3 regions of the Streptomyces sp. RK62 genome follow, and region 2 is predicted to be linked to each of the others. Evidence: predicted binding sites of a transcription regulator. Region 2 holds the regulator's gene; each other region holds the start of a gene.
What was found. The regulator HrcA, encoded in region 2, represses chaperone genes, less so after heat shock. The targets are predictions, from matches to a motif close to TTNGCACTCNGNNNNNCNGAGTGCNAA.
Positions count from the first base shown of each region.

Region 1: a site for HrcA is predicted at 2,090-2,116, ahead of groES (co-chaperone GroES). Genes of this name have one in related genera too.
Region 3: a site for HrcA is predicted at 2,200-2,226, ahead of groL (chaperonin GroEL). Genes of this name have one in related genera too.

Region 1 is NZ_JAGPYD010000004.1:188,885-192,789, reverse strand. Features, by position in the region: gene KBY32_RS09625 (methyltransferase domain-containing protein) at 1-136, opposite strand, end outside; gene KBY32_RS09620 (polysaccharide deacetylase family protein) at 135-1,214, shown strand; gene KBY32_RS09615 (polysaccharide deacetylase family protein) at 1,211-2,035, shown strand; gene groES (co-chaperone GroES) at 2,263-2,571, shown strand; gene groL (chaperonin GroEL) at 2,691-3,905, shown strand, end outside.
Region 2 is NZ_JAGPYD010000008.1:102,361-106,265, forward strand. Features, by position in the region: gene KBY32_RS16845 (DUF3097 domain-containing protein) at 1-488, opposite strand, end outside; gene KBY32_RS16850 (MBL fold metallo-hydrolase) at 520-1,263, opposite strand; gene hrcA (heat-inducible transcriptional repressor HrcA) at 1,594-2,610, shown strand; gene dnaJ (molecular chaperone DnaJ) at 2,611-3,747, shown strand; gene KBY32_RS16865 (nitronate monooxygenase) at 3,826-3,905, shown strand, end outside.
Region 3 is NZ_JAGPYD010000010.1:210,891-214,795, forward strand. Features, by position in the region: gene KBY32_RS20855 (NADH:flavin oxidoreductase) at 1-193, opposite strand, end outside; gene groL (chaperonin GroEL) at 414-2,036, opposite strand; gene KBY32_RS20865 (cold-shock protein) at 2,346-2,552, opposite strand; gene KBY32_RS20870 (MoaD/ThiS family protein) at 2,996-3,271, opposite strand; gene thrC (threonine synthase) at 3,268-3,905, opposite strand, start outside.

The sequences.
Region 1 (3,905 bases), on a different contig from region 2:
CGGGGGCGAGCAGGGCGGTGAAGGCGTCGAGGTGGTCGTTCACCGGGTCATTGTCGGCCAGTCGGTGGATGGTCCGCTCCACGGCGGCGCTGTCGTCCCGGTCCGGGTGCGGGTGCCTGTCAGGATCCGGCTCCATGCGACTTGTAGTACAAAATGACAAAAAGGGACGGCTTCGGCTCCGGGGGGCGCGGCTCCAGGGAGCGCGGCTCCGGGGCGTCGTCGCCGTGCTCGCCGTCGCGGCCATCGCCTCGGGGTGTGCGCAGGGCGGTATCGCCGGGCAGCCGGGCGGCGGTTCCCCGGCCGCGGGTCCCGTCCCGAGCCGGTCGGCCGACGCTCCCGCGTCGCCTCCGCAGGGCACGCGCACACCGGACGGCAGCCGCTCCCCGCAGGGCACACGCCCCCCGGACGGCACGCGCCCGCCGGACAGCACGCGCACCCCGGACGGCACTCGCGCCCCCGACGGCCGGCGGCCGCAGTCGGCGCAGCAGGCCCATGCCGCCCGGGTCGCCGCCGCCCGGCGCTGGCGGCTCGCCCGCGTCCCGCTCGTGCCCCCGCCACCGCCCAGGTCCAAGCCGGAGATCACCACCCGCAAGGGCTTCGAGGTCGACGGCCACGAGGAACTCGGCCTCCTGCCGGTCTTCACGACCGTGCCCACGACCCGGAAGATCGTTTTCCTGACCATCGACGACGGCGCCGAGAAGGACCCGGCGTTCCTGCGCATGATGAGCGACCTGAAGGTGCCGTACACCGCCTTCCTCAGCGACTACGTGATCAAGGACGACTACGGCTACTTCGAGCGGATGCGGCGCACGGGCACCGGCCTGCACAACCACACCCTGCACCACCGCTATCTGCCCGCCCTGTCCTACCGCCGCCAGCAGTACGAGATCTGCGGCATGCAGGACGTCATGGAGGAGCGCTACGGCGTGCGCCCCGCGCTGTTCCGGCCGCCCTTCGGCAACTACGACCGCGACACCCTGCGCGCCGCCAGGTCCTGCGGCGTGCGGTACGTCCCGCTGTGGAACGAGGAGGTCTTCGTCGACCACTGGGAGTACCGGGAGTGGGACCGGAAGATCCGTCCGGGTGACATCGTGCTCAGTCACTTCCGGGGCCGGGGCGAGTGGAAGGGCACAATGCCCGACATGATCCGCAGGTTCCTGGACAAGGTCACGGCCGAGGGGTTCGCGGTGGCCCGGCTGGAGGACTACCTGTGAGGACGCCGCCGGGGGCACGCGCGCTCGCCGCCGTGGCCCTGGCGTCCGCCCTGCTCGCCGGATGCGCGGGGGAGACCGCCCCCGCCGCCTCCCGGGCGGGGTCCGGCCAGGAGGCGACGCGCTCGGCGAAGAACGCGACCCACACCGCGCAGCCGTATCGCCGCTGGGGCCTGAGCGACCCGCTGCCCGTGCCGCCCCCGCCGCCCGCCCGGCGGCTGCCGCACCGCCCCGGCGGCCCGCCGCCCGTCGTGCACCGCGTCCCCACCCGAGACCGGGTCGTCTTCCTCACCTACGACGACGGCGCCGAGAAGGACCCCCGGTTCGTCGACATGGTCCGCGAACTGCGGCTGCCCGTCAGCATGTTCCTCACCGACAGCGTGGTCGGCCCCGGCTACGGCCACTTCGCGCGGCTGCGCTCGGTCGGCGCGTCCATCCAGAACCACACCCTCGACCACGCCGCCCTGCGCGGGCTGCCGTACGCCGGTCAGCGCGCCGAGATCTGCGGCCAGCAGCACAAGCTGCGCGCCCGCTTCGGCATCCGCCCCCGGCTCTTCCGGCCGCCCTACGGCGTCCACGACGCCACCACGCTGCGCGCCGCCGCCGACTGCGGGGTCACCGCCGTCGTGCTGTGGCGGGCGGCGATGGAGGGCGACGGCGGACTGACGTACGCGAAGGGGCCCGCGCGGCTGCGCCCCGGTGACATCGTCTCCGTGCCGTCCGGGGAGCCGGCCGGGCTGTCGCTGCGCGAGCGCACCACCCGGTTGCTGCGGGAGATCCAGAAGCGCGGACTGACCGTCGGACGCCTCGAGGACTACGTGTAGACGCTCGCCGGGCTCTTCCCGGTGGCGCGGGCGGCGCGCCGCGCCACGAGCGAATTGGCACTCCGCTTGACCGAGTGCTAATCGCGGTCATAGTCTCGGCTCTGGCACTCCCCACTGGAGAGTGCCAACAACGCGACGGGCAGGTCCGGCACCCGCGACGACGGATCGACCTGGTCGCCACCTCAGACAGTTAACCCCGTGAGATCTCCGAAGGGGGAGGTCGGATCGTGACGACCACCAGCTCCAAGGTTGCCATCAAGCCGCTTGAGGACCGCATCGTGGTCCAGCCGCTCGACGCCGAGCAGACCACCGCCTCTGGCCTGGTCATCCCGGACACCGCGAAGGAGAAGCCCCAGGAGGGCGTCATCCTCGCCGTCGGTCCGGGCCGCTTCGAGAACGGCGAGCGTCTTCCGCTCGACGTGAAGGTCGGCGACATCGTGCTGTACAGCAAGTACGGCGGCACCGAGGTGAAGTACAACGGCGAGGAGTACCTCGTCCTCTCGTCCCGCGACGTGCTCGCGGTCATCGAGAAGTAAGACGCCTCGAAGCTCTTGCTTTCAGCTGCGCCCCTGGCCCCCGCGACCACATAAGAACCGGGCGCCCGGGGCGCAGTGTCTTTTTTTAGAACCCACAATCCGAGAGGGCTCCCGCTGTCATGGCGAAGATCCTGAAGTTCGACGAGGACGCCCGTCGCGCCCTCGAGCGCGGCGTCAACAAGCTTGCCGACACGGTCAAGGTGACGATCGGCCCCAAGGGCCGCAACGTCGTCATCGACAAGAAGTTCGGCGCCCCCACCATCACCAACGACGGCGTGACCATCGCCCGTGAGGTCGAGGTCGAGGACCCGTACGAGAACCTCGGTGCCCAGCTGGTGAAGGAGGTGGCGACCAAGACCAACGACATCGCGGGTGACGGCACCACCACCGCCACCGTGCTCGCCCAGGCGCTCGTGCGTGAGGGCCTGAAGAACGTCGCCGCCGGCGCCTCCCCGGCCGCCCTGAAGAAGGGCATCGACGCGGCCGTCGCGGCCGTCTCCGAGGAGCTCCTCGCGACCGCGCGCCCGATCGACGAGAAGTCCGACATCGCCGCCGTCGCCGGTCTGTCCGCCCAGGACCAGCAGGTCGGCGAGCTCATCGCCGAGGCGATGGACAAGGTCGGCAAGGACGGTGTCATCACCGTCGAGGAGTCCAACACCTTCGGTCTGGAGCTGGACTTCACCGAGGGCATGGCCTTCGACAAGGGCTACCTGTCGCCGTACTTCGTGACGGACCAGGAGCGCATGGAGGCCGTCCTGGAGGACCCGTACATCCTCATCAACCAGGGCAAGATCTCCTCCATCGCCGACCTGCTGCCGCTGCTGGAGAAGGTCATCCAGACCAACTCCTCCAAGCCGCTGCTGATCATCGCCGAGGACGTCGAGGGCGAGGCCCTGTCGACCCTGGTCGTGAACAAGATCCGCGGCACCTTCAACGCGGTCGCGGTCAAGGCCCCCGGCTTCGGTGACCGCCGCAAGGCGATGCTGCAGGACATGGCGACCCTCACCGGCGCCACCGTCATCTCCGAGGAGGTCGGCCTCAAGCTCGACCAGGTCGGCATCGACGTGCTGGGCTCCGCCCGCCGCGTCACCGTCACCAAGGACGACACCACGATCGTCGACGGCGCCGGCAAGTCCGAGGACGTCCAGGGCCGCGTCGCCCAGATCAAGTCCGAGATCGAGAACACCGACTCCGACTGGGACCGCGAGAAGCTCCAGGAGCGCCTCGCGAAGCTGGCCGGCGGCGTGTGCGTGATCAAGGTCGGCGCCGCCACCGAGGTGGAGCTGAAGGAGAAGAAGCACCGTCTGGAGGACGCCATCTCCGCGACCCGCGCC
Region 2 (3,905 bases):
ACCAGGACGCCCAGCCGCGCGTCGGGGCCGGGCGCGAAGTCCGCAACGATCGACGGCAGGTCGTCGACGCCCTCCAGGTACTCCACGACCACGCCCTCGATGCGCAGGTCGTCGCCCCACACCTTCTCGACCAGCTCGGCGTCGTGCCGGCCCTCCACATAGATGCGCCCCGCCCGGGCCACCCGCGCCCGCGCGCCGGGGACCGCCACGGAGCCGGACGCCGTACGCGCCGGGCGGGCCGGACCGGCCGCCGGCCTCACCAGGGTGACCACGCGGCCCTCCAGCAGAAAGCCCCGGGGCTCCAGCGGGAACACCCGGTGCTTGCCGAAGCGGTCCTCCAGGGTGACCGTGCCCGCCTCGCAGCGGATCACCGCGCCGCAGAAGCCCGTACCGGGCTCCTCGACCACCAAGCCCGGCTCCGCCGGGACCTCGGGCACGGACGTGGGCTTCTTCCAGGGCGGGGTCAGGTCCGGGGAGTACTGGCGCATTCGGATGACGATAGGAGAACCGGCCCCACGGTCACCGCGACACGCCGAATCTGGCGGCGAGCCCGTCGCGCTGGCGCCGGACGAACTCCGCGTCCACCACCGCTCCGTGTCCGGGTACGTACAGCGCGTTCTCACCGCCCAGGTCCAGCAGCCGGTCCAGCGCGGCCGGCCAGTGCGAGGGCACGGCGTCCGGGCCCGCCTGCGGTTCCCCCGACTCCTCCACCAGATCGCCGCAGAACACCACCTCCGGGTCGCCGGGGAGCCGGCCCGGCACCAGCACCACCAGATCGTGCGCCGTGTGCGCCGGACCCACGTTCGCCAGCAGGACCTGCCGCCCGCCGCCGAGGTCCAGCGTCCACTCGCCGCTCACCGGATGGCGGGGCACGACCAGCGCGTCCGCCGCCCCCTCGGCCGCCGCCGCGTCCAGGCCGTGGCGCACCGCGTCCGCGCGCAGCTCCTCGCGTGCGTGCCGCCCCGCCAGGACCGTCTCCATGCCCACCGGCCCGTAGACCTCCGCGCCCGCGAACGCCGCGGCGCCGAAGACATGATCGAAGTGGGGGTGGGTCAGCGCGAGATGGGTCACACGGTGACCCGTGAGCCACTGCGCCTGCGTCCGCAGCCGCGCCCCCTCCGCGAGGCTCGACCCGGCGTCGACGGCCAGCGCCGCTCCGTCGCCCGCCACCAGCCCCACGGTGCAGTCCCACCCCGGCAGACGGCACCGGCCCACCCCGTCCGCCAACCGCTCCCACCCCAGCTCTTCCCAAGTCACCGTCATACCGCGACGCTAGCGCTGTGACCGGAAAGGTTCACCGGCTCGCGGCGCCCGGTACGGCACCTCGCCGCGTTGTCGCATCACCCGAGTACATCCAGTACACGGGTCATGCTCCGCCTTGCGATGCACCGCACCGGACGCCGCGAGCTTCCCGGCAAACCTTTCCGGTCACAGCGCTAACCAACACACCCCTGCCGAGCACGGAGGTGAAACCGACCGGCCTTGCCCGGGGTGTACCCCACCGCCGTACACTGGCCGGGGACGGCTGGCACTCGGACGGACAGAGTGCCAGGAAGGGTGTCAAGGGGACCGACCGCTGGAGGTGTGCGCGAGATGCTGAGTGAACGCAGGCTCCAGGTGCTGCGCGCGATCGTCCAGGACTACGTCGGGACGGAGGAGCCGGTGGGCTCCAAGGCGCTCACCGAGCGGCACAACCTCGGCGTCTCCCCGGCGACCGTACGCAACGACATGGCGGCCCTGGAGGACGAGGGCTACATCGCGCAGCCGCACACCAGCGCCGGGCGCATCCCCACCGACAAGGGCTACCGGCTCTTCGTCGACAAGCTCGCCGGTGTGAAGCCGATGACCCCGCCCGAGCGGCGCGCCATCCAGAACTTCCTCGACGGCGCCGTCGACCTCGACGACGTCGTCGCGCGCACGGTGCGGCTGCTCGCGCAGCTCACCCGGCAGGTCGCCGTCGTGCAGTACCCGTCGCTGACCCGGTCCACCGTCCGGCACGTCGAGCTGCTCTCGCTCGCCCCCGCGCGCGTGATGCTCGTCCTGATCACGGACACCGGCCGGGTCGAGCAGCGGATGATCGACTGCCCGGCCCCCGTCGGCGAGGCCTCGCTCGCGGACCTGCGCGCCCGGCTGAACAGCCGGGTCGCCGGCCGGCGCTTCACCGACGTGCCCCGGCTCGTCGAGGATCTGCCCGAGGCCTTCGACGTCGAGGACCGCGGCACCGTCTCGACCGTGCTCTCCACCCTCCTGGAGACACTCGTCGAGGAGAACGAGGAGCGGCTGATGATCGGCGGCACCGCCAATCTGACCCGCTTCGGACATGACTTCCCCCTCACCATCCGGCCGGTGCTCGAGGCCCTGGAGGAGCAGGTCGTGCTCCTCAAGTTGCTGGGCGAGGCGGGGGATTCGGGCATGACCGTGCGCATCGGGCACGAGAACGCCTACGAGGGACTCAACTCCACGTCCGTCGTGTCGGTGGGCTACGGTTCGGGCGGCGAGGCAGTCGCCAAGCTCGGCGTGGTCGGACCGACCCGCATGGATTACCCGGGAACGATGGGAGCGGTACGCGCAGTGGCACGTTACGTCGGACAGATCCTGGCGGAGTCGTAGGTGGCCACGGACTACTACGCCGTGCTCGGCGTGCGTCGCGACGCGTCGCAGGAAGAGATCAAGAAGGCCTTCCGGCGGCTCGCCCGCGAGCTGCACCCGGACGTCAACCCGGACCCGAAGACCCAGGAGCGGTTCAAGGAGATCAACGCCGCCTACGAGGTGCTGTCGGACCCGCAGAAGAAGCAGGTCTACGACCTCGGCGGCGACCCGCTGTCCCAGGCGGGCGGCCAGGGCGCGGGCGGCTTCGGCGCCGGCGGCTTCGGCAACTTCTCCGACATCATGGACGCGTTCTTCGGCACGGCCTCCCAGCGGGGCCCGCGCTCGCGGACCCGGCGCGGCCAGGACGCGATGATCCGGCTGGAGGTCGAGCTCGACGAGGCGGCCTTCGGCACCACGAAGGACATCCAGGTCGACACCGCCGTCGTCTGCAACACCTGCAGCGGCGAGGGCGCCGCCCCCGGCACCTCCGCCCAGACCTGCGACATGTGCCGCGGCCGCGGCGAGGTGTCGCAGGTGACGCGGTCCTTCCTCGGCCAGGTCATGACCTCGCGGCCCTGCCCGCAGTGCCAGGGCTTCGGCACCGTCGTCCCGACGCCGTGCCCGGAGTGCGCGGGCGACGGACGTGTGCGGTCCCGCCGCACCCTCACCGTCAAGATCCCGGCCGGTGTCGACAACGGCACCCGGATCCAGCTCGCCGGTGAGGGCGAGGTCGGCCCCGGCGGCGGTCCCGCCGGCGACCTCTACGTCGAGATCCACGAGCTGCCGCACAGCACCTTCCAGCGGCGCGGCGACGACCTGCACTGCACCGTCACCATCCCGATGACGGCGGCGGCCCTCGGCACCAAGGTGCCGCTGGAGACGCTGGACGGCATGGAGGAGGTCGACATCCGGCCCGGCACCCAGTCCGGCCAGTCGATCCCGCTGCACGGCCGCGGTGTCACGCATCTGCGCGGCGGCGGCCGGGGCGACCTCATCGTCCACGTCGAGGTGCAGACCCCGACCAAGCTCGACCCGGAGCAGGAGCGCCTGCTGCGCGAGCTGTCCAAGCTGCGCGGCGAGGAGCGGCCCCAGGGCCAGTTCCAGCCCGGTCAGCAGGGGCTGTTCTCGCGCCTGAAGGACGCCTTCAACGGACGCTGACCCGGACGGCCCGATCCCTTGCCCCGCAAGGGGAAGGGCCGATTCGGACTTGTTCGGGGGACGTGACAACATGCCGTCATGTCCTCCGCACTGACCGATCTCCTGCCTCACCCGATCGTGCAGGCACCCATGGCCGGCGGCGTCTCCGTGCCGCAGCT
Region 3 (3,905 bases), on a different contig from region 2:
CGATCAGACCGACGCCGGACGCCGCCCGGCGCGCGTAGTACGACAGCACGTCCTCCCCGGGGACGCCGCCCGGCGAGAACATCCGGGTCATCGGCGCCATCACGATGCGGTTCGGGACGGTGAGGCCGTTGATGACGGCCGGCCGGGACAGGATCTCGGCCGCACGGGAGGCGGCGGGCTGGGCGAGGGTCATACGGAGGGCTCCTCGGTGGGGGACGCGGTCGGCTGACCGGGCAGTATGTGCGCGTGCATTGTTACACCACCTTAAGCACTTCTCCGGCTCCCCCGCATCCCGTTCGCCGCTCCCGTCCGCGTGAGCCCGGACACGCCGAAGGGCGGCACCTCCTGCCGGAACAGGAAGTGCCGCCCTCCGTGTAGGACGTGACCGTCCGGGGTCAAGACCCCGAGGACGGTCAGAAGTCCATGTCACCGCCCGGCATGCCGCCGCCGGCCGGGGCCGCGGCCTTCTCCGGCTTGTCGGCGATGACGGCCTCGGTGGTGAGGAACAGCGCGGCGATCGACGCGGCGTTCTGCAGCGCGGAGCGCGTCACCTTGGCCGGGTCGATGATGCCCTCGGCGACCAGGTCGACGTACTCACCGGTCGCGGCGTTCAGGCCGTGACCCGGGGTGAGGTTGCGGACCTTCTCCACCACGACGCCGCCCTCGAGGCCGGCGTTGACGGCGATCTGCTTCAGCGGGGCCTCGAGCGCGAGCTTGACGGCGGCCGCACCGGTCGCCTCGTCACCCTGCAGCTCCAGCTTCTCGAAGACGCTGGAGGCCTGCAGCAGGGCCACGCCACCACCGGCGACGATGCCCTCCTCGACGGCCGCCTTGGCGTTGCGCACGGCGTCCTCGATGCGGTGCTTGCGCTCCTTGAGCTCCACCTCGGTGGCGGCACCGGCCTTGATGACCGCGACACCGCCGGCGAGCTTCGCCAGGCGCTCCTGCAGCTTCTCGCGGTCGTAGTCCGAGTCGCTGTTCTCGATCTCGGCGCGGATCTGGTTGACCCGGCCCTGGACCTGCTCGGAGGAGCCGGCACCGTCGACGATGGTGGTCTCGTCCTTGGTGATGACGACCTTGCGGGCCTTGCCCAGGAGGTCCAGGGAGGTGTTCTCCAGCTTGAGACCGACCTCCTCGGAGATGACCTCGCCACCGGTGAGGATGGCGATGTCGTTCAGCATCGCCTTGCGGCGGTCGCCGAAGCCCGGGGCCTTGACCGCGACGGACTTGAAGGTGCCGCGGATCTTGTTGACGACCAGGGTCGACAGGGCCTCGCCCTCGACGTCCTCGGCGATGATCAGCAGCGGCTTGCCCGACTGCATGACCTTCTCCAGGAGCGGGAGCAGGTCCTTGACGTTCGTGATCTTGGAGTTCGCGATCAGGATGTACGGGTCGTCGAGGACGGCCTCCATACGCTCCATGTCGGTGGCGAAGTACGCCGAGATGTAGCCCTTGTCGAAGCGCATACCCTCGGTGAGCTCCAGCTCCAGACCGAAGGTCTGGGACTCCTCGACGGTGATGACGCCTTCCTTGCCGACCTTGTCCATGGCCTCGGCGATGAGCTCGCCGATCTGGGTGTCGGCGGCGGAGATGGAGGCCGTGGAAGCGATCTGCTCCTTGGTCTCGACATCCTTGGCCTGCTCGAGCAGGGCGGCGCTGACGGCCTCGACGGCACGCTCGATGCCGCGCTTGAGGGCCATCGGGTTGGCGCCGGCGGCGACGTTGCGCAGGCCCTCCTTGACCAGGGCCTGGGCGAGGACGGTCGCGGTGGTCGTACCGTCACCGGCGACGTCGTCCGTCTTCTTGGCGACTTCCTTGACCAGCTCGGCGCCGATCTTCTCGTACGGGTCCTCGAGCTCGATCTCCTTGGCGATGGAGACACCATCGTTGGTGATCGTGGGGGCGCCCCACTTCTTCTCGAGGACGACGTTGCGGCCCTTGGGGCCGAGCGTCACCTTGACGGCGTCCGCGAGCTGGTTCATGCCGCGCTCGAGGCCGCGCCGCGCCTCCTCGTCGAACGCGATGATCTTGGCCATGTGAAGTGGTCCCTCCAGGACTGGGGGTGATTCCTTCGGACCGCGCCCGCGCCCGCGACGGACGGCTCGCCGGCCGCGTGGTTCCTTGCCCCACCTGGCCTGCGGGCCTCACCGACCCGGTCCTCCTTTGTCACTCTCACCTTCAGAGTGCTAACGCCAATGATTAGCACTCGGGGTACGAGAGTGCAAGGCGCCCGCGCTGCGCGCCCGTCGCGCACAGGGGCGCGCGGGCACGGCGAAGGGCCCGCGCCCCCCAGGAGGCGCGGGCCCTTCGAAGAAGAACGTCGCTGCTGTTCGTCGACGCGTGCTTCAGCCGGTCGCCAGCCGGACCATGTCCGCCTGCGGCCCCTTCTGACCCTGCGAGATCTCGAAATCGACCCGCTGGCCCTCTTCCAGGGTGCGGTAACCGTCCATCTGGATCGCGCTGTAGTGGACGAAAACATCCGCACCACCGTCGACCGCGATGAAGCCGTACCCCTTCTCCGCGTTGAACCACTTGACGGTGCCCTGAGCCATGCCTAACTCCCCTATTACTGGCCCTTGCACAGATCCACACTTCGCGGATCCGGGTCAGACCTCACCCCCCAATCGGTCGGGGGCGTGCGCCGGAACGCGTCGACCGCGGCTGAATGTATCTGCCCAACTGCCGTCTGCAACAGGTCAATCGGACGAGAAATCCGGGCACGACCGGTCGGGAATGTGGGGACAATTCCGCTGACTTCGCGTCAAGTCGGGCCGGACAAACGGGGCATAGGCCGCAAAAAGGCCGCGTACTTTGGCTACTTCTTGTCGGGTCGGCGGCACCCATCAAAGGCGGCCGGTCCATGAACCGGCGGTGCGTTCCCCAACTGTACCCCGCTCAATCACACAGAATTGCCTCCTCCGTTTCTCTCACGGAGGAGGCAATTCGATGAACGCTCGGTGAGCGCGGTTACCGAAGGTAATGTTCGGTCATCCGGTCAGCCGCCGGCGACGGCCGGAATGATGGAGACGCCGGCGCCGTCCGGAGTGGCGGTCTCCAGACCCTGCTCGAAACGCACGTCGTCGTCGTTCACGTACACGTTCACGAAGCGGCGGAGCTTGCCCTGGTCGTCCAGCACCCGGGCGGCGATCCCCGTGTGGTTCTTCTCCAGGTCGGAGATGACCTCGGCCAGGGTCGCGCCCTCGGCGGCGACCTCGGCCTGACCGCCGGTGTAGGTGCGCAGGATGGTCGGGATGCGAACGGTCACGCTCATGCGAGGCCAGCCTCTCGGAAGGAGTCAAGGTTGGGACGAATCGTCGCGGTGAGGCCCGTACCCGCCACCGCGTCCAGCGTCTTCAGGCCGTCACCGGTGTTCAGGACGACCGTGGTCCTGGTGGGGTCGAGGACCCCGCTCTCGATGAGCTTCTTCGTGACGCCCACCGTGACGCCGCCCGCGGTCTCGGCGAAGACGCCCTCGGTGCGCGCGAGCAGCTTGATCGCCTGCACGATCTCGGCGTCCGTCACGTCCTCCACCGCACCGCCCGTGCGGCGCGCGATGTCCAGGACGTAGGGGCCGTCGGCCGGGTTGCCGATGGCGAGCGACTTGGCGATGGTGTCCGGCTTCTGCGGGCGGACCACGTCGTGGCCCGCCTTGAAGGCGGTGGACACCGGCGAGCAGCCCTCGGCCTGGGCACCGAAGATCTTGTACGGCTTGTCCTCGACGAGCCCGAGCTTGATCAGCTCCTGCAGACCCTTGTCGATCTTGGTGAGCTGGGAGCCGGAGGCGATCGGGACGACCAGCTGGTCCGGCAGCCGCCAGCCGAGCTGCTCGCAGATCTCGTACGCGAGGGTCTTGGAGCCCTCGGCGTAGTACGGCCGCAGATTGACGTTCACGAAGCCCCAGCCCT